3 regions of the Pseudoalteromonas sp. 20-92 genome follow, and region 3 is predicted to be linked to each of the others. Evidence: predicted binding sites of a transcription regulator. Region 3 holds the regulator's gene; each other region holds the start of a gene.

Region 1 (6,210 bases), on a different contig from region 3:
ATTCAATATCCATTTTCAGTATAATAAAAGATTAAGGAAAACATAATGAAAGCAGTGATCCCCGTAGCGGGCCTTGGTACTCGCATGTTACCAGCAACAAAAGCAATTCCTAAAGAAATGCTGCCAGTGGTAGACCGTCCTTTAATTCAATACGTAGTTAATGAAGCAGTTGCTGCCGGTATTAAAGAGATAGTGCTAGTAACGCATTCAAGTAAAAACTCAATCGAAAATCACTTTGACACCAGTTTTGAACTAGAAGCAACTTTAGAGAAGCGTGTTAAGCGGCAATTACTTGCCGAAGTGCAAGCTATTTGCCCTAAAGACGTAACCATTATTCACGTACGCCAAGGTGAAGCCAAAGGCCTAGGGCATGCTATTAGCTGTGCGGCACCGATTATTGGTAACGAACCGTTCGTAGTTATCTTACCAGACGTAATTATTGATGATGTAGAGAGCGATCTTAAAAAAGATAACTTAGCAGAAATGATCGCACACTTTAACGAAACCAAGCACAGCCAAATTATGGTAGAGCCAGTACCAATGGCACAAGTAAACCAATTTGGTGTAGTTGATTTAGGTGACGTTGAGTTAAAGCAGGGCGAAAGCTCGCCAATTATGAATATGGTAGAAAAACCACCTGTAGACGAAGCACCATCAAACTTAGCGGTAGTGGGTCGTTATGTGTTAAGTGAAAATATCTGGCCTTTACTTGCAAAAACTCCGCAAGGGGCAGGCGATGAAATTCAGTTAACAGATGCAATTGCGATGCTAATGGAACACGAAAAAGTAGATGCATACGCTATAAAAGGCCGTAGCCACGACTGTGGAAGTAAAGTTGGTTATTTAAAAGCGACTATTGAATTCGCACTACGCCGTGATGAATTTGCAGATGAACTAAAAGCATTTATTAAAGCGTTGATTTAATTTAAAAGATAACGTTAATAATAAAAGGCGCCAACATGGCGCCTTTTTTAATGTTTAACCAGAGCTCTGGTTAAGAGATATACTAACATATTGAATTATGGTGATATTTAAATTTATTTTCTCTAGCCAGAGGTTTTCAGTGAAAACAAGGCTAATTTACACGTCAATAGCTTTTGGGGATGAAGTTATTATCGAAATTGTGGGTTAAATACACTGTTGCAAACGTAGTATCTAAAAATACAACAACTCAAAAACTGTTGTTATTTTAAGGATTGAATATGTTTAAATGCGCGGTTTTTAAGTTATATTGTTGTTTTTTTGTTAATTGGCACTAAATTTGTATTAAATGTTTTCTTAAGGATAAAGGGACCCGCGTTAATTGTTTTTTAAAACACAATTAACGCTGAAATGAGTTGTTCCCATGGCCTATTTAAAGTTAAACACTTAGTACCAACTTGCAATAATGTTTAATTAAGCGAATTGGTATAATTTATAAGAATGTTTAGCTGAAATGTAAGTGTAATTACACTGCTTTCAGGATAACGAATACATGTTTAAACATAAAAATAATAATAAAAATATAATTCTGAGTCTTTTAACGTTTGTATTTTGTACTGCCTGTGCTTCTACGTCAGAAGTAAACCAGTTAGAAAAACCAAGTAATTTACCAGAATATGTGTCAATCACGGCCTTAGAGCTTGCTCAGTTAAAAGATGCAGCAATGCAATGGCAACAAGCTAGAGCGGGCCTTGAGCGTATTTTAAGGCTCGAAAAAGAGATCACTTATTTAGTTGACCATATCGACATTATTAACACTAAAGCGATAACGCAATCCAACCAACGTTATACTCGTGCTGATACACGCAATCCTATAGCTGCTCATACCATAAAAGCGCTTTCGAAAGCGCCTAAACATAGCTACAGTAAAAAACAAGCTGTAAAATTAAATACGCTTAAGCATTCATTTTCATTACAAGTGGCATCAGTTAGCTCTGAGCCAAGCTTAAAAAAAGTATGGCAAAACCTGAACATACAGGCAGCTCCATTGTTTAGAAAAAAAATAGAGACTAACGTAGAGCAAATCCGTATTAACGATAAAATATTTTACCGCTTAAAACTGGGTTCATATCAAAAGTTAAATAACGCCAAAGCAGATTGCGAAGTATTTAAACTTTATAAACTCGATTGCATAGTAAGTAGTTACACAGATAAACCCATTAAACTATAGTTTAAACAAATAGTTGAGGTAGGCATGTTAATCGGGTTTAGGTTAAGCATTGGTGTAGGTTAACTAGCAAAATAATTCAAAAATCTTTTAGGCATAATAATTGCTTTATCTTTTGTATATTTGAAAGAGGATGGCAATTATGCGCCTTTTATTACCCCTATTATTAGTTAACTTAGCCGCTTGCAGTTTGATACCGCAACTAGCGCCAAGTATAAGCACACACGCTCCTAAAGCGGCTATGGCACCTTACACAGTTAATGATTATGTAAATACGCTAACAGTGCTGCTTAGTCATTTAAAAGAGCCGTTAAGTCGTAATTCCCGCATTGGTGTAAGTAGCTTTTATTTTGCTGATGGGCTCGACACCAAGTTAATGACAGAGCAAGCTTCAGGGCTTAGCCAACAAATCCAAGAAAGTCTATTAACCCAAATGACCCAGCTTGGTTACCATACGGTAGAGTATAGATTAGACAATAATATAACATTATCGAGTAATGCCGATAATGTACTAAGTCGCGATTTAAATAAATTACGTGAACGTCAAAAAATTGACTTGATAGTTACCGGTACTGTGACTCGTCAGCAGCATGCATATATAGTAAATGCGCGACTAGTTAATATAAACAGCAAACAAGTTTTATCAGCAGGCAGTACCGAGATCCCTATTAATGTAATGTGGGGAAATGAAAAAATTCAGCAGCGCGACGGCCTTTTATACCGCAGCGAATACTAATTTGGAGCACAAAATGAGAAACCTACTAATTACATTATGTTTGCCATTGGGATTTGGCTGTTCGCAAATGTTTAATGGCATGGAGTCAGAACAAGTAGAAGAACCGCAAAGCAATAGCCCTGTAATGCTTGTAAGTGAGCAACGCGAAGTTGCGTCGCCTATTGTAAATAATCAACTTTTTCAGTCTGGTTTGGTTGAGCAAAATAATTACACCAAATCAATGCCCGCCAAGCGTAAAAATATTAACCATTACGTGCGTGGCATAATGCAAGACATGGTCGAAAACTTACAGTACGTAAATGATAAAACACCACTTGCTGTTTCAAGCTTTGTATTTTTAGATGATAACTACAACGATGGCAGTTTATTAGGAAATCAGATATCAGAAAGCTTTATGCACGAACTGCATAGTTTTGGTATACCGGTCATTGATTTTAAAACAACCGACTTTATGCGAGTAACACCGGCGGGTGACTTTGTATTTAGTCGCGACTATTTAGAGTTAAATCAAGATCAAAATTTTAACTACGTCCTAGCCGGTACCTTAGTGAGCCACCAAGGGGGGGTATTAGTAAATGCTCGTATTGTTGGTTTGAAAAGTAAAGCTGTTGTAGGCAGTGCACAAGGCTTTATTCCTCAGTCAGTTGTTGATGCGCTTAACAGCAGCTACCGAACTGATGGCATAATGCTTAAGCAAGCGGATGAGTGAGGTGATTATGCGTTATACATTAAACAGCGTGCTTAGCGCTTTTAGCATGCTAGCATTGGCTGGGTGTTCTATGACACATATTACTCAACAGCAACAAAACACAAATACCCGCGTAGATGTAAACACACAGCATGAGCAAACACCGGAAATGCTGTCGTCGGCTAAAGTAGATGTACATGACGAATACGATTCATCACAACAATTTATGCCCCTTAACCACCATCAAACATTGGTTAATTATGTAGAGCAAATGGCCCTCGATCTAGTCGACACCCTCGAATCAGGTAATGATACTAATGCGCATTTAAATATTGCGGTTACAACCTTAGTTAATTTAGATGCCACACTGAACAACACAAATCAGCTTGGAAATCAAATATCTGAAACCTTAATCCATCAATTACAAAAATTTGGTTATGGTGTTGTTGATTTTAAAACCACAGAAACCATAGACGTAAATAGCCGTGGCGACTTTGTTTTATCGCGTGATATAGCAAAACTTAATGAAGACCAAATGGCCAGCCACGTACTTGCAGGTACTTTAATTTATCGACGTAATGGGGTTGCGGTCAATGCGCGTGTTATTAACATAGACACCAAGCAAGTTGTTGCCACTAGCCGAAAATTAATACCGTTATACGTACTAAATAAAGAAGATATATACTTATCAAGCAATTAAGTTCAGTTGTCGCTTGATATAAAAAACCAGATACCGTTATAATTCACACCTCTAAGCACACGCTTATTTGTGGCCTCTTAGTTAAATGGATATAACGGCCCCCTCCTAAGGGGCAGTTGCAAGTTCGATTCTTGCAGGGGCTACCAATTAAATCAATGAGTTATGCGCTTTCTTTTTCTTTCGCTTGTTTTTTATAGCATATTTATAGCATCGTAAATTGAAATGTAGAGAATTTAGCGCTGCTCTTTTATTAAAATAGCCAAATTACATTCAGTCTGCTTTGTGCCAGGAGCAGACATTGAAAGCCTTGCTTAGCGAAAAAAAATTTAGCTATAATCGCGAGGCGATGACCCACTTTTATTTTTACGTTTAAGCAACTGTAAGGGATTTTTTTCATCTCCATTACATAGTATTGGTTTGATAAGACCTATCCATAACTTCAGGCGATATATTATTATTTCGATGAAAACCCACAATGCGATTAACTTTCAATTTTTCACTTCTCAAAAATTCTATAAATTGTTTACTGTAACTTGGCAGTATATTAGCAATGGTGTTATCAGAAGCGACTTCTAAAAAATCAGTTTGATATACGATGCTATCTTGCTCAAAATAAGCGAAGCTTTGGCGTTTTGAACGCGCATTTTCTAAAACATAAAAGCGTACATTATTAATAACCTGTCTATTTTTAATCTCTTCAAAGTTGAATTTATGTATTTTGTCATTAAATCGAGGAAAAGCCTTTATTGCTTTGACAGTATAAGCGTCTGCATAAATCTTGGCACCTTGTTCTACAAAGGGTAGAAGACCTAAAATATGGTCGCTATATGGATGAGTAACAAAGACCGCAGTAATTTTTTTATCTGGGAATCGTTGCTTAATTGTGTCGATAACTTGATTTGACGATTTACTATTTTTTGATGCACCAAACACTGTAATATCATTATTATTTATTTTAAACAGTATATTTCTTAAAGCTGAACCGTCTGTAACAAGGTAAAGGTTTTTGGTTATAGATGTTGTTGTTAAAGCCGAGCTATTATCTGATACACTTTTGTAGTAATCACTTGGAAGCCTTAGCTTTTCTGTTTCAATTAGTTCTATCTTTTCAAAATTTTCAATTCTTGTTATAAAGCTAGGGGTAATATCCCCATTGTATTTCTTAATGAGAGAGTGGGCGAAATAGTAGCCATTAGTATATCTATAATCATCGTATAGATAGATTCGTTTTCTATTTTTATTGTTGATTGATATTAACTGTAAAGGCTTAGTGTTAAATACATATTCTATTGTTATTTTTTCGGATGTTTGATGAGTTAACGTTACTTTTCCAGATGGGGAGCCTTGTTGAAATTCTATTTTTTCTTCGATATTCGTTTCGCTAATTAATGGCATGATAGCAAAGAAGTCTAAATTCATTAAAGTTAGGTTTTTATAACGGTTAAAGCTATTCATGTTTTGTTCAATTACACTTTTCCCTAAAGAAATTCCATTGCGCTCATAACGCAAACTTTCTTTACTATTTTGGAAATGTACTTCGTCAAAATATAAGCCGCCAGTAAAGAGATGAACTACATTTTGATAGTAATGCTGATTATTAATATCAATATCCGTAACCTTAAAAGCCTTATATCGAGTGGGTGCTTGAAAGTCCCAAGACTGGAATGGGTCACTTCGCCCTAGATAGCTATGAGTTAAAGAAAATACTTTTATAGAAGATGTATTTTGATAGTGAGTTTTTAGCGTATTAATGAAAGTTGTAGCTTCACTTGCGTATGCAAGTTTTGTAACTGCAAGAAATAAAAAAATGACACTTTTTAAGTACTTTCTCACTGAATAATCCCTTATATCTAGTTAAATATTTATTTACAAGATAGCATAAATAAACAAACAATCCCCCGCCCTAAAAATTAACAACAAGTTGAGCTAGATTTAAC
Region 2 (6,210 bases), on a different contig from region 3:
AGCGCGCAGATGATATTCCACTGCTTTTAAAAGAACTGATGCGCCGTGTTAACGATCAAACAGGTTCTACCGCTAAGTTTACTGAGCGCGCAGTGGAGAGCTTAAAAGAGCATGCTTGGCCTGGTAACATTCGTGAGCTAGCTAATTTAGTGGAACGAATGGTTATTATGTTTCCTGAAAAGGTAGTCGATATTCCCGATTTACCCAATAAATACCGCTATATTGAGGTAGAAGCATATGAGCCTGAGTACCCAGAAGAGTTAATGGAAAAAGACGCGTTTAACGATATATTTAGCACAGGATTCAGTGATTACGAAAACGAACCTGAAGCAGAGTTTAACCAAGTTGGAAGTGGGTTGTTGCCCGATGATGGTATTGAACTTAAAGATTACTTAGCCGAGCTTGAAATTAGCTTAATAACGCAAGCGTTAGAGCGCTTTGATTACGTTGTGGCTCGCGCAGCAGAAATATTAGGTGTACGCAGAACCACGCTAGTTGAAAAAATGAAAAAGTATAACCTTTCAAGAGATTAGTTTTTGAACGCCTGCAAGCAGCGCGTCTACAAAACAACCTCAAAAACTTTGGTGGTAGACGTCTAGCTTGCTCACGTGAAAAGCGAAGCTTTTAATTATTTAAACACCCATCCAAAAAACTACGTTTTTGAACGCCTGTAAGCAGCGCGTCTACAAAGCAACCTCAAATCAAAACTTTGGCGTAGACGCTGAGCTTGCTCGCGTGAAAAGCGAAGCTTTTAATTACCTACCTATTTACCTGCTTACTCACCACTAAAAGCCTTAATAATTTCTTCTTTTCTAAAACAGTCATTACTGTGATCGTTAACCATACCGCAGGCTTGCATGTGTGCATAGACTGTTGTTGGGCCTAAAAACTTAAATCCTCGCTTTTTTAAGTCTTTAGCAAATGCAGTTGATTGTTCAGTTATAGCAGGGTAGTCCTCAATATTATTCACGTGACTAACAAGCGGCTTATTACTCACAAATTGCCATTGATAGTTGCTAAAGCTACCAAACTCTTTTTGAATATCGATAAAACATTTTGCGTTATTAACAGTTGCTGCAATTTTTAAACGGTTACGAACAATCTCTTTATTTAACATTAGACGCTCAATGTCATCTGATGTAAATTCAGCTACTTTTTTTACATCAAAATTAGCAAATGCCTTTTTATAACCTTGGCGTTTTTTTAATATGGTGTACCAACTCAAACCCGCCTGTGCTGATTCAAGAGTTATAAATTCGAATAGTTTTTGGTCATCATAAAGTGGCACCCCCCATTCTTCATCATGGTAAGTAACGTAGTCAGGTTTAGTCGTGTCTAGCCATGGACAACGGCATTCTATTTGCTCACTCATTATTATTCCTTAGCGTGCGTCATTTTTATGTCGCTTGTTTTTCTTATGTAACTTAATGATAAATATATAAATAAACTTTGGTACAAATTGTGCATTTAACTCTGTATCTACATTAGTTTGAGATTTGATTATGGCCCTTGCAAGCGTGCTAAAACCACAGTTTATTTCTGCAAATAAGTATAACCCATGTTTACTTCAAGAGGAGTACATTGGTGAGCTAAGTGATCTTCGTAAGCAGGCAAGTTGGCTTTCGCACTTGGTTGATACAATGCCCACTGGTGTTGTTGTACTTGATGGTAAAGGCATGGTTGCTAAAGCGAACCAAATTGCGATTGATATGCTTGGTGAACCACTTGAAGGTGAAAAGTGGTTTTATGTTATTCAGCGGTCTTTCAAACCACATCAAGATGATGGACACGAAGTATCATTAAAAGACGGGCGTTTAATTAAGCTCGATATCACCGCTTTGGCCCCAGAGCCGGGACAACTTATTTTAATGACGGACTTAACTGAGACGCGACGTTTACAAAAACGTGTTGCACATATGCAGCGATTAAGTGCGCTGGGTAAAATGGTGGCGTCTCTTGCGCATCAAGTACGCACGCCTCTATCTGCAGCAATGCTTTATGCTGCTAACTTAGGCTCAAAGCGCTTGCCAGAAGCATCTCGCGATAATTTCCAAACTAAATTGATGTCACGATTAAAAGATTTAGAAACGCAGGTTAATGACATGCTGTTATTTGCTAAAAGCGGTGAGCAGCAAGTCGTTGAACAAGTCTCTATGCAGCAATTATTAACAGAAGTGAAAACCGGTGCTGATGCCATGGTCGCACTTAATGAAAGCGAGCTGGATGTAAGTCTTCCTGAACCAGATATTGTAATAGTGGGGAATAAGACAGCGCTAGCCAGTGCTGTTCAAAACCTTATTCACAATAGCATTCAAGTGATTGGTTCTGGGGCTAAAGTGCATTTGAGTGCCGCGACTGATTTACAAGATCACGATTTTGTGCGTATTAGTGTAAGCGATAATGGTCCCGGTATTGATTTAAGTCAGGCTGATAAAATGTTTGAACCCTTTTTTACTACAAAAAGCCAAGGCACTGGTCTAGGGCTTGCTGTTGTAAGTTCGGTGATTAATGCGCATCAAGGACGTGTTGACGTTAGTAACAATGCTCATGGTGGAGCTTGTTTTAGTTTACTGTTGCCAATACGCGCGACATCTAAATTAGAGGAATCATTATGAGTAATATTATTTTAGTCGTAGAAGATGATGCGGGGCTCCGTGAAGCTTTAATTGATACGCTGGAGATGTCAGGTATTGAATGCGTTTCAGCTAATAGCGCAGAGCAAGCGATGTTATTGCTTAAAAAAGAGCAATTTTCATTAGTCGTAAGTGATGTGCAAATGGGAACCATGAGTGGTTTGGACTTACTGCGAAGTATTAAATTAAATTATCCCGATTTACCTGTATTGATGATGACGGCCTATGCCACGATTGATGATGCTGTTGAAGCTATGCGTTTAGGTGCTATTGATTATATGGCTAAACCATTTGCACCTGAAGTGCTGCTAAATATGGTGAGTCGCTATTTGCCTGAAAAAGCGAGAGAGACAGATGGCCCTATTGTTGCCGACCCAAGTAGCATTCAATTACTCGAACTTGCAAGTAAAGTTGCACGCTCTGATGCGAGTGTAATGGTGCTCGGGCCTAGTGGTTCAGGTAAAGAAGTGCTCGCGCGTTATATTCACGATAAATCGAGTCGATGCAATGAACCCTTTGTTGCTATAAATTGTGCTGCGATCCCTGAAAATATGCTTGAGGCCACTTTATTTGGTTACGAAAAAGGGGCGTTTACAGGTGCTATTCAAGCATGCCCTGGTAAATTTGAACAAGCGCAAGGCGGAACAATTTTACTAGATGAAATCACTGAAATGGATTTAGGATTACAGGCAAAGCTACTACGAGTGCTACAAGAGCGGGAAGTAGAGCGTTTAGGTGCTCGTAAGACAATCCAACTAGATGTTCGTGTATTAGCAACGAGTAATCGTGACTTAAAAGAAGCGGTCGCTAAGAACCAATTTAGAGAGGACTTATATTACCGACTTAATGTTTTTCCATTAATGTGGCGACCTCTTTGCCAGCGCCCTGGTGATATAATTATACTCGCAAAGCATTTAATAGAACGCCATATAAATAAAAGTAAAGAGCCTATGGCCTACTTAGATAAAGCAGCAGAGCAAAAACTACTTGCTCATGCATGGCCTGGTAATGTTCGTGAACTGGATAACGTAATTCAGCGAGCACTGATACTACGAAGTGGTAATACAATAAATGAACATGCTATTTTTATCGAAAACTTAGTAGCAAGCGATTTTGTAATTACACCAACAGAAGTATTGGAAACAGCAACGTCAAACGAAGCTATAAATAGCTTAAGCACGGCATATTACGATGAAAAAATGCCTATGGTTGGTGAGCCAAAGCAAGATTTACTTGCGGTTGACACCGGGAGCTATAAAGATGAACTTAAAGACAAAGAGCATAGTATTATTTTAGAAACATTAGCTCGCTGTCAAGGTAAGCGCAAAGATGTAGCAGAAACATTAGGTATTAGCCCTCGAACATTACGTTATAAGCTAGCGCAAATGCGCGATTTAGGTATTTCACTTCCTGCATAATCCCTCTAAGCCCCAAATTTAATTAATTTAATTCGGGGCTGTCAAAACTCTGACTCACAAGTTAACTGTAACCAATTGTTTTTATTGTGTTTTTAGTTGGCATGGTTTGTGCTTTATTATCTTTATAAGCTTAACTGCATTGTCAGAGAAAAATTATGAAAATTCAAAATAGCGCTGTCTTTCAAGAAATGCAATCAATGGCCCTTGAAGCTGGCCGTAATAATCAAATTAATAAATTGCCAACTCAAGTGCAGTCTACTTCTACTGCACAATTTGGCGATATGCTAAGTAATGCGCTAAATACAGTGCATGAGTTACAACAAGATACAGGCCAAAAAGTAAAAGCAGTTGAAATGGGTGACCGAAGTGTATCGCTTGCTGAGGCGATGATTGCTTCTCAGAAATCTTCGGTTGCATTTGAAGCTACAGTACAGGTTCGTAATAAACTTGTAGAAGCTTACAAAGAAATCATGAACATGCCTGTTTAACTAGGTAGTGGAGAATTATCGTGGCGCAATCTAACCAATCTACAGACCTTGCACTTGCTAGTGGTGATATCGACCAAAGTGATAGTGATGATCAACAAGAACAGAAATCAGGCTATTTAAGTGCTTTAAATGGTACAGATGTATTACGCCAAGTGACACTGGTTATAGCTCTGGCTATTTGTTTGGCTATTGCCATTTTTATCATTATTTGGGCACGTCAGCCAGATATGCGCCCATTGGGTAAAATGCAAACAGAAGAGTTAATTCAAACCCTCGATTTTTTAGATGCACAAAAGATAGAATATCAACTTGATGGTAATGTCGTATCGGTTGATGAAAGTGAATATCAAAATATAAAATTATTAATGACTCGCGAAGGGTTAGACCAAGGACCTACTTCGGGATCAGATATTATCATGCAAGATATGGGGTTTGGGGTTAGTCAGCGTCTTGAACGTGAGCGCCTCAAACATGGCAGAGAGCAGCAATTAGCACGTACTATAGAAGAGCTTAATAATATTACTCGTGCGAAAGTATTGCTTGCGATACCAAAAGAGAACGTATTTGCGCGCAGAGAGAAAAAGCCATCTGCCACCGTTGTGTTAACACTTAAACGTGGGCGCTCTCTTAATGGTGAAGAGATAGACTCTGTTGTTGATATGATTGCTTCAGCAGTACAAGGCTTAGAGCCAGCTAGGGTGACTGTTACAGATCAAAATGGTCGCTTATTAAATTCAGGTTCGCAAAGCTCATTAGCAGCACGCTCTCGTAAAGAGTACGACTTAGAACGTAAACGAGAACAAGAATATTTAGAAAAAATAGACAGCATTTTAATACCTGTCGTAGGGCTTGCAAATTACACAGCCCAAGTTGATTTAAGTATGGACTTTAGTGCGATAGAAGAAACACAAAAACGCTACAATCCAGATTTACCTGCAGTGAGAAGTGAAACCACATTTGAAGAAAATAACATAGGCGGTTTAGCCGTTGGTATTCCAGGTGCGCTTACGAATCAGCCTCCACTAAACTCGAATATTCCAGAAGTAGCAGGACAAGGTGGTGCAGGAACAGGCACTTCGCCAACTCGTAATCACAAAGAATCTACGCGAAACTATGAGCTTGATACTACTATTTCGCATAAACGCCAGCAAACGGGGGTAATACGCAGAATAAGTGTATCGGTTGCTGTTGATTATATTCCAAAAGTGGATGAAAACGGCGAAACGACCATGACACCACGATCAGTGGAGGCATTGTCAAATATTCGTCGTTTATTACAAGGCGGTGTAGGGTTTGATATGCAGCGTGGCGATGCACTTGAAGTGGTAACAGTGCCATTTGTGCGTGAAACGACAGGTTTAGACCTTGAAGTCCCAATGTGGGAGCAAGATTGGTTTGTGAAGTATGTGCGTCTGGGTCTAGGTGCCTTAGTAATTATTGTTCTTATTATGGCCGTTGTTAAACCAATGCTTAAACGTCTAATTTACCCAGATAATACCTTGGAAGAGTATGATGAAGATGCATTGAGTTCAGGGGTTGATATTGGTGACAGTACACTTGATATGCTAAATAAAGACTTTGATTCTGCTTCAATTGGCTTCTCTAGCGATGGTACACTACAGTTACCAGACCTACATGGTGACGAGGACTTATTAAAAGCAATTCGTGCCC
Region 3 (6,210 bases):
TGAATACCTGTTAGCCCTTGCGTCATTTTATTATCTTTTAAGATTATATAAGATGGCGTGACTTGCCCTTGCCAATCGGTAAATATCTCACTGTGTTGATCGTTGACGGTCGTAAAACTGTAGCCATGATCATTTAGATAGTTATGTAGTTCTTGATCAGAACCTGATTTTATTGCGATGCTCACGACAGGATAATTATTCTCGTTTGCGAGTTCGTTTATGGCAGGGGAGGTAATACTACAAATAGAGCACCAAGTTCCCCAAAAATACACAAGGGTTGGTTTATCTTGGCTCATTGCTGCTAAATCAATGTTTTGCCCTTTATAATCTGTTAATTGTAATTGAGGATTTGCTGGCATGACAGGTTGTCGCCACCAATTGACGGCAGTATAAATGACGAAAAATATAGAGCCATATACCAATACACTTTTTAATATTGATAACCCTTTTTGTTTTAGCGTTTTTTTAGGTGTCTCTTTTTTATTCTTGATATTCGTTGTCATAGTTGCAGCTTTACCCTAAGTATTTTTTACTTTAGTTATTTGCAAAAATTTCTAATTTATACCAGCAACCAGGTAGCAGTTCCTAAAAAGGCGAATATACCAACAATATCTGTCACAGTGGTTAGCACCACACTCCCTGCAAGTGCGGGGTCTATATTCATTCTTTTAAGTATTATTGGAATACTTGCGCCAGCCACACCAGCCACGACTAAGTTCATAAACATAGCGAAGGCAAGTACACCACCAAGCATAAAGTCCCATTGCCATAGGGCAATAACACCTGCAATTAATAATGACCACAAAATACCGTTTAATGCACCAATGGCAAGTTCTTTCATCATTAAAAAGCGTTGGTTTGTTTGGTTTATATGGCCTACCGCAATACCGCGTATAACAAGCGTTAACGATTGACTTCCTGCAACGCCACCCATAGAAGGGACAATACCGTTTAGTACCGCCAAAATAGGTAAAACATCTAGTGTTCCTTCAAAAAAGCTAGCAACAAAGGCCGCTGCAAGTGCGGTTAGTAAATTGACACCTAACCAAACTGAGCGCTTTTTAGAGCTTTTGAGTACTGGCGCAAAGGTATCTTCTTCATCATCTAGACCGGCTAAGCCTAGTAAACTATGCTCTGCATCTTCTCGAATTACGTCAACAATATCATCGATAGTGACACGACCAAGTAATTGATCGTTATCATCCACAACAGGTGCTGATATCCAATTATGGCGCTCAAATAGTTGCGCGACTTCACTTTCATCCATTGAAATTGGGATTGATTCACAATCTTCATCCATTAAATCGCGAACAATTTTTTCAGGTGGGTTCGTTAATAACGTACTCAGTGATAGAGCGCCTATAAAACAGTTGTGTTTATCAACAACATATAGATCATCTGTACCTTCTGGTAGCTCCCCACGTAGCCTAATATATCTAAGTACAACATCGAGCGTTACATCAGGGCGAATGGTTACCGTATCGGTGTTCATTAGCGCGCCAGCTGAACGCTCTTGATATGAAAGTGCTTGTGTTGCACGTTCACGGTCTTGAATATCCATAGCGCTGACAACGTCTTTATAAACGGTGTCTGGTAAACTACGGAGTACTTCACCTAAGTCATCGTGGCCCATGTCTTCAGTTGCGGCTGCAATGTGCTCAGGTTCCATTTGGGCAATAATGCCTAAACGAACATCTTCGGAAAGCTCTTCAAGAACATCACCTTGTACATCAGGGTCAACCAACTGCCAAAGTAGTCGGCGAATTTTATGCGGCGATGACTCTAATAATAATGCGGTATCACAAGGAGCTGTTTTTGCTAACATCCGCCTAACTTGAACAAATTGACCACTGTTAAGCGACTTTGTCACTTGTTTTAATTGTTGTAGTGGATAGTCTTGTTCAAAAGCTTCAGGCATTGGCGTCCTTATTGATTTTTATATAACTATGGATAGGGAGGTTTATTAATGGGGTAATTAACCACATTTAGTTTATCTTAGTTTCGGTTTTTAGCTAAGTGCTATTCTTCTTCATTAAAGCGTTGTGCTATCAATTGACCAACGGCATGTAAAGCTTGTTCGGCATCAGGGCCCTCACACACTACTTTCACCTCTTTTCCTTGACTGCTTTCCAGTAGCATTAAAGCCAATACACTGTCCCCAGGCGCTTCTTTATCATCTTGATATATCATGATTGAGGCATCAAATTTAATAGCAAGTTGCGCTAATACTGTTGCGGCTCTTGCATGAAGTCCTAATTTATTTTTTATTAAAAAAGTGTCTTCTAAACGCATAAGTTACTCTACCTAAGCTGAACAGATGATTATTTTGAATGAGTTATTTTTCTTGTTCTCTATGGCGGATTTTTACATTTGGATGTGTCATCGAAAAACTTTCACCAATCGTTTGTGCTAAATATACTGAGCGATGTTGCCCACCAGTACAACCTATAGCAATAGTTAAGTAGCTACGGTTATTTCGCTCTAAATGTGGCAACCATGTTTGTACAAAAGTTTGAATTTGCCAAGTGAACTTTTGGACAATGCTGTGGCTGGCTAAGTAATCCTTTACGGGTTGGTCTAAGCCATTTAAAGGTTTTAATTCTGGCTCCCAATGTGGGTTCGGTAAAAAGCGTGCATCAAAGACATAATCAGCTTCCTTAGGAATGCCGTGTTTAAAGCCAAATGACTCAAAAGTAACAATGAGTTGTTTATCTTTTTTACCCAGAATTTTTTCACGAATTGATTCAGCAAGTTGATGAACACTTAAATCACTCGTGTCGATCATATAGTCAGCGCGAGTAGTGAGAACATCGAGAAGTTCTTTTTCTTTTTTTATTGCTAAATCAAGAGGTAATGAGTCAACTGATAACGGGTGTAGACGGCGAGTCTCAGAAAAACGTTTAATTAATGTTTGATCCTCACTGTCTAGATAAAACAGAGTCGGTTTAGCAAAGCCAGGTAAGTATTCAAGGATATCGTTAAATTCATCTTGCTCTTTTGGTAAATTACGGACATCAATACTAACTGCAATTTTGTCGTAGTTATCAGATACACTTCTCACTAAAGAAGGTAGCAGATTAATTGGAATATTATCTACGCAATAATAACCTAAATCTTCAACTACGCGTAAAGCAACCGATTTTCCAGAACCGGAACGGCCACTTATGATAATTAATTCCATTTATCACCCATTATGTTAATTACGATTGTTCTACAATAACTTGATACAGTTCAGTATCTGATTTTGCGCTGCGTAACTGTTTACAAAAATCTTTATTATTTAGTTTATCAGCTATCGTTGCGAGCGTCTTTAAGTGCTGCTGGTTATCGCCATCAGGTACGATGAGTGCAACAAATATATCAACAGGGCGATTATCTATTGCATCAAAATTAATAGGTGTTTCGCTTACTAATACGAGTGCTAAAGGCTCTTCTGCGCCGCTCATTCGCCCGTGAGGGATTGCAATGCCTCTTCCTATACCAGTGCTTCCCAGTTTTTCTCTATTCATTAAGGCGCTGAGAATATCTTGTTGAGAAAGATATGGGAGCTTGTCATGAGCAAGTTGACTGATGAACTCTAAAATTCTTTTTTTACTATTAAAAAGGACCGCAGCTCTGCTGCAGTCCTGGCATATAAGTGAACTTAATTTCATAATATTAGTGTCGAGCAAGCTTCTCTTTGTGTTTAATAACTTGGCGATCGAGCTTGTCAATCAGCGAGTCAATGGCGGCGTACATATCTTGATGTTCAGTAGAGGCAAATAACTCAGCTCCACTTACATGAATCGTTGCCTCAGCTTTTTGGTTTAATTTTTCTATATCAAGAATGACATGAACATTATTAATATGATCTGAGTGTCTTTCTAGCTTCGCAAATTTGGTATTTACATAATCTCTTAATGAATCAGTTACTTCTACGTGACGACCAGTTAAGTTTAGTTGCATAAGCATTACCCTCTTTGTTTAGCGTCTTAAATCAAACTTTTTCGCTGATTTGACGGTGGAATAGCTAGAGATTCGCGATACTTTGCGATTGTACGTCTCGCTACTTTTATTCCTTGCTCAGCTAATATATCTGCAATTTTACTATCACTCAATGGTTTTGCTGAGTTTTCTGCTGCGATTAATTTTTTAATGAGAGCGCGTATTGCTGTTGATGAGCATTCGCCTCCATTTTCAGTACTTACATGGCTTGAGAAAAAATATTTAAGCTCAAAAATACCGCGAGGTGTATGCATATATTTTTGAGTTGTTACGCGTGAAATAGTTGATTCGTGCATTTCGACCATTTCTGCTACATCATTTAAAACCATTGGTTTCATGGCTTCGGGGCCATGCTCAAAAAAACCTTGTTGTTGCTTAACAATACAATTAGTTACTTTTAATAGTGTATCGTTTCTACTTTCTAAACTTTTAATAAACCATTTAGCTTCTTGTAGATGCGAGCGAATAAACTGGCTATCACCACTTGATTTAACGGTGCGTGACATTGCTGCATATTGGCTGTTGACTCTGATTTTAGGCATGCTATCTGGGTTTAGTTCAACAACCCAGCGACCTTTTATTTTTTTCACCGATACATCAGGAATTACATACTCAGATTCTTCTCTAACTATAGTATCCGCCGGTTTTGGGCTAAGAGTATGTATTAAAGTCATTATTTCTTTAAGCTCTTCTTCTTTGAGCTTTGTTTTTTTCATTAATGTACGATAGTCGCGAGCAGCTAATAGATCAATGTGCTCGGTTAAAATCATTTTTGTTTCATTAATATAGGGTGTTTCTTTATCGTATTGGTTCAGCTGAATACATAAGCATTCTTGTAAACTACGTGCTGCAATACCAACAGGGTCAAACAATTGAATTCGTTTTAAAACAGCTTCTATTTCGTCAAGTTCAACTTCGTTGTCTTCTTCGTTCTCTTGATTAAAACTTTCTAAAATTTCTTCGCAGCTCAGCGTTAAAATACCCGAATCATCGACGGCTTCAACAATCGCAATCGCAATCGCTTCATCGGTAGGACTAAAGGGAGTCAGTTGTAGTTGCCACATTAGGTATTCGTGGAGCGTTTCAGTTGAGGAGCCTTGGTATATAGATTCATCTTCAGGCATTGGTCCTGATGATGACGCTGGGGCTGCGCTCATATATTCATCCCAACTAACATCCATAGCCATTTCATCACCTAGCGTATCTTTAGCAAGTGCTTCACCACTGTCTTGCTCATATTCGCTCGGAACATCATCAGCATTTGCGCTAACAGTGACATCGTCGTTATCTGCTTTTTGCTCGTTTTTACCAGCAGAATCTTCGGCGTAATCTTGTTCTTCAACCTCTAATAGGGGGTTGCTGTCGAGTGCTTCTTGTATTTCTTGCTGGAGATCCAATGTACTGAGTTGCAACAGGCGAATTGCTTGTTGCAGCTGTGGAGTCATTGTAAGTTGCTGGCCCATGCGCAGCTGTAATGATTGCCTCATGTATCTCTAACAATCCTTTTATGTTGTTATAATTAATACTAGCAGATGCTTAAAGACATGGCGTAAATGTTACAGCCTAAATTGCTCGCCTAAATAAACATCACGTACTGTTTTATCGTTTAATACGTGTTCTGGAGTGCCTGATGCAATTAACTCACCATGAGAAACTATGTAGGCTTTTTCGCAAACATCAAGAGTTTCTCTTACATTATGGTCGGTAATTAACACACCAATACCACGATTTTTAAGATGTTCAATTATTTTCTTTATATCTAACACTGAAATAGGGTCAACACCAGCAAAAGGCTCATCAAGCAATATAAATTTAGGATCAGCGGCTAGTGCTCGCGCTATTTCAACTCGGCGACGCTCGCCTCCTGATAATGCCATACCTTGGCTATCACGAATGTGCTGAATACTAAATTCATCTAATAAATTGTTAAGTGTGTCTTCTCTTGCTTGCTTATTTAGCTCTTTACGTGTTTCTAAAATAGCCATTAAATTTTGATAAACAGTAAGCTTTCTAAAAATTGATGATTCTTGGGGTAAGTAACCAATGCCTAATCTAGCACGACTATGCATAGGTAAAAGAGTAATATCGTTATCGTCGATAGAAATCTTGCCTTTATCACTAGGTACAAGGCCTACAATCATATAAAACGTTGTGGTTTTACCTGCACCATTAGGGCCAAGTAACCCGACTATGCTGCCAGCCTTTACTTCCAGACCTACATTTTTT

Evidence for each region. The regulator sigma-54, encoded in region 3, starts transcription at its own class of promoters, with help from an activator protein. The targets are predictions, from matches to a motif close to GTTGGCACGNNNNTNGNNT.
Region 1: a site for sigma-54 is predicted at 2,240-2,258, ahead of NRL14_RS04900 (FlgO family outer membrane protein). Genes of this name have one in related genera too.
Region 2: a site for sigma-54 is predicted at 4,147-4,165, ahead of fliE (flagellar hook-basal body complex protein FliE). Genes of this name have one in related genera too.

The regions. Positions count from the first base shown of each region.
Region 1 is NZ_JANJGQ010000003.1:243,034-249,243, reverse strand. Features, by position in the region: gene NRL14_RS04915 (thymidylate synthase) at 1-24, shown strand, start outside; gene galU (UTP--glucose-1-phosphate uridylyltransferase GalU) at 46-924, shown strand; gene NRL14_RS04905 (SPOR domain-containing protein) at 1,475-2,152, shown strand; gene NRL14_RS04900 (FlgO family outer membrane protein) at 2,292-2,885, shown strand; gene NRL14_RS04895 (FlgO family outer membrane protein) at 2,899-3,594, shown strand; gene NRL14_RS04890 (FlgO family outer membrane protein) at 3,602-4,273, shown strand; tRNA gene NRL14_RS04885 (tRNA-Arg) at 4,345-4,419, shown strand; gene NRL14_RS04880 (MBL fold metallo-hydrolase) at 4,676-6,106, opposite strand.
Region 2 is NZ_JANJGQ010000003.1:192,184-198,393, reverse strand. Features, by position in the region: gene NRL14_RS04650 (sigma-54 dependent transcriptional regulator) at 1-533, shown strand, start outside; gene NRL14_RS04645 (DNA-3-methyladenine glycosylase I) at 776-1,372, opposite strand; gene NRL14_RS04640 (PAS domain-containing sensor histidine kinase) at 1,503-2,615, shown strand; gene NRL14_RS04635 (sigma-54 dependent transcriptional regulator) at 2,612-4,051, shown strand; gene fliE (flagellar hook-basal body complex protein FliE) at 4,207-4,539, shown strand; gene fliF (flagellar basal-body MS-ring/collar protein FliF) at 4,560-6,210, shown strand, end outside.
Region 3 is NZ_JANJGQ010000004.1:23,527-29,736, reverse strand. Features, by position in the region: gene NRL14_RS05370 (protein disulfide oxidoreductase) at 1-503, opposite strand, end outside; gene mgtE (magnesium transporter) at 560-1,918, opposite strand; gene NRL14_RS05360 (HPr family phosphocarrier protein) at 2,020-2,292, opposite strand; gene rapZ (RNase adapter RapZ) at 2,336-3,181, opposite strand; gene ptsN (PTS IIA-like nitrogen regulatory protein PtsN) at 3,201-3,653, opposite strand; gene hpf (ribosome hibernation promoting factor) at 3,658-3,945, opposite strand; gene NRL14_RS05340 (RNA polymerase factor sigma-54) at 3,972-5,471, opposite strand; gene lptB (LPS export ABC transporter ATP-binding protein) at 5,541-6,210, opposite strand, start outside.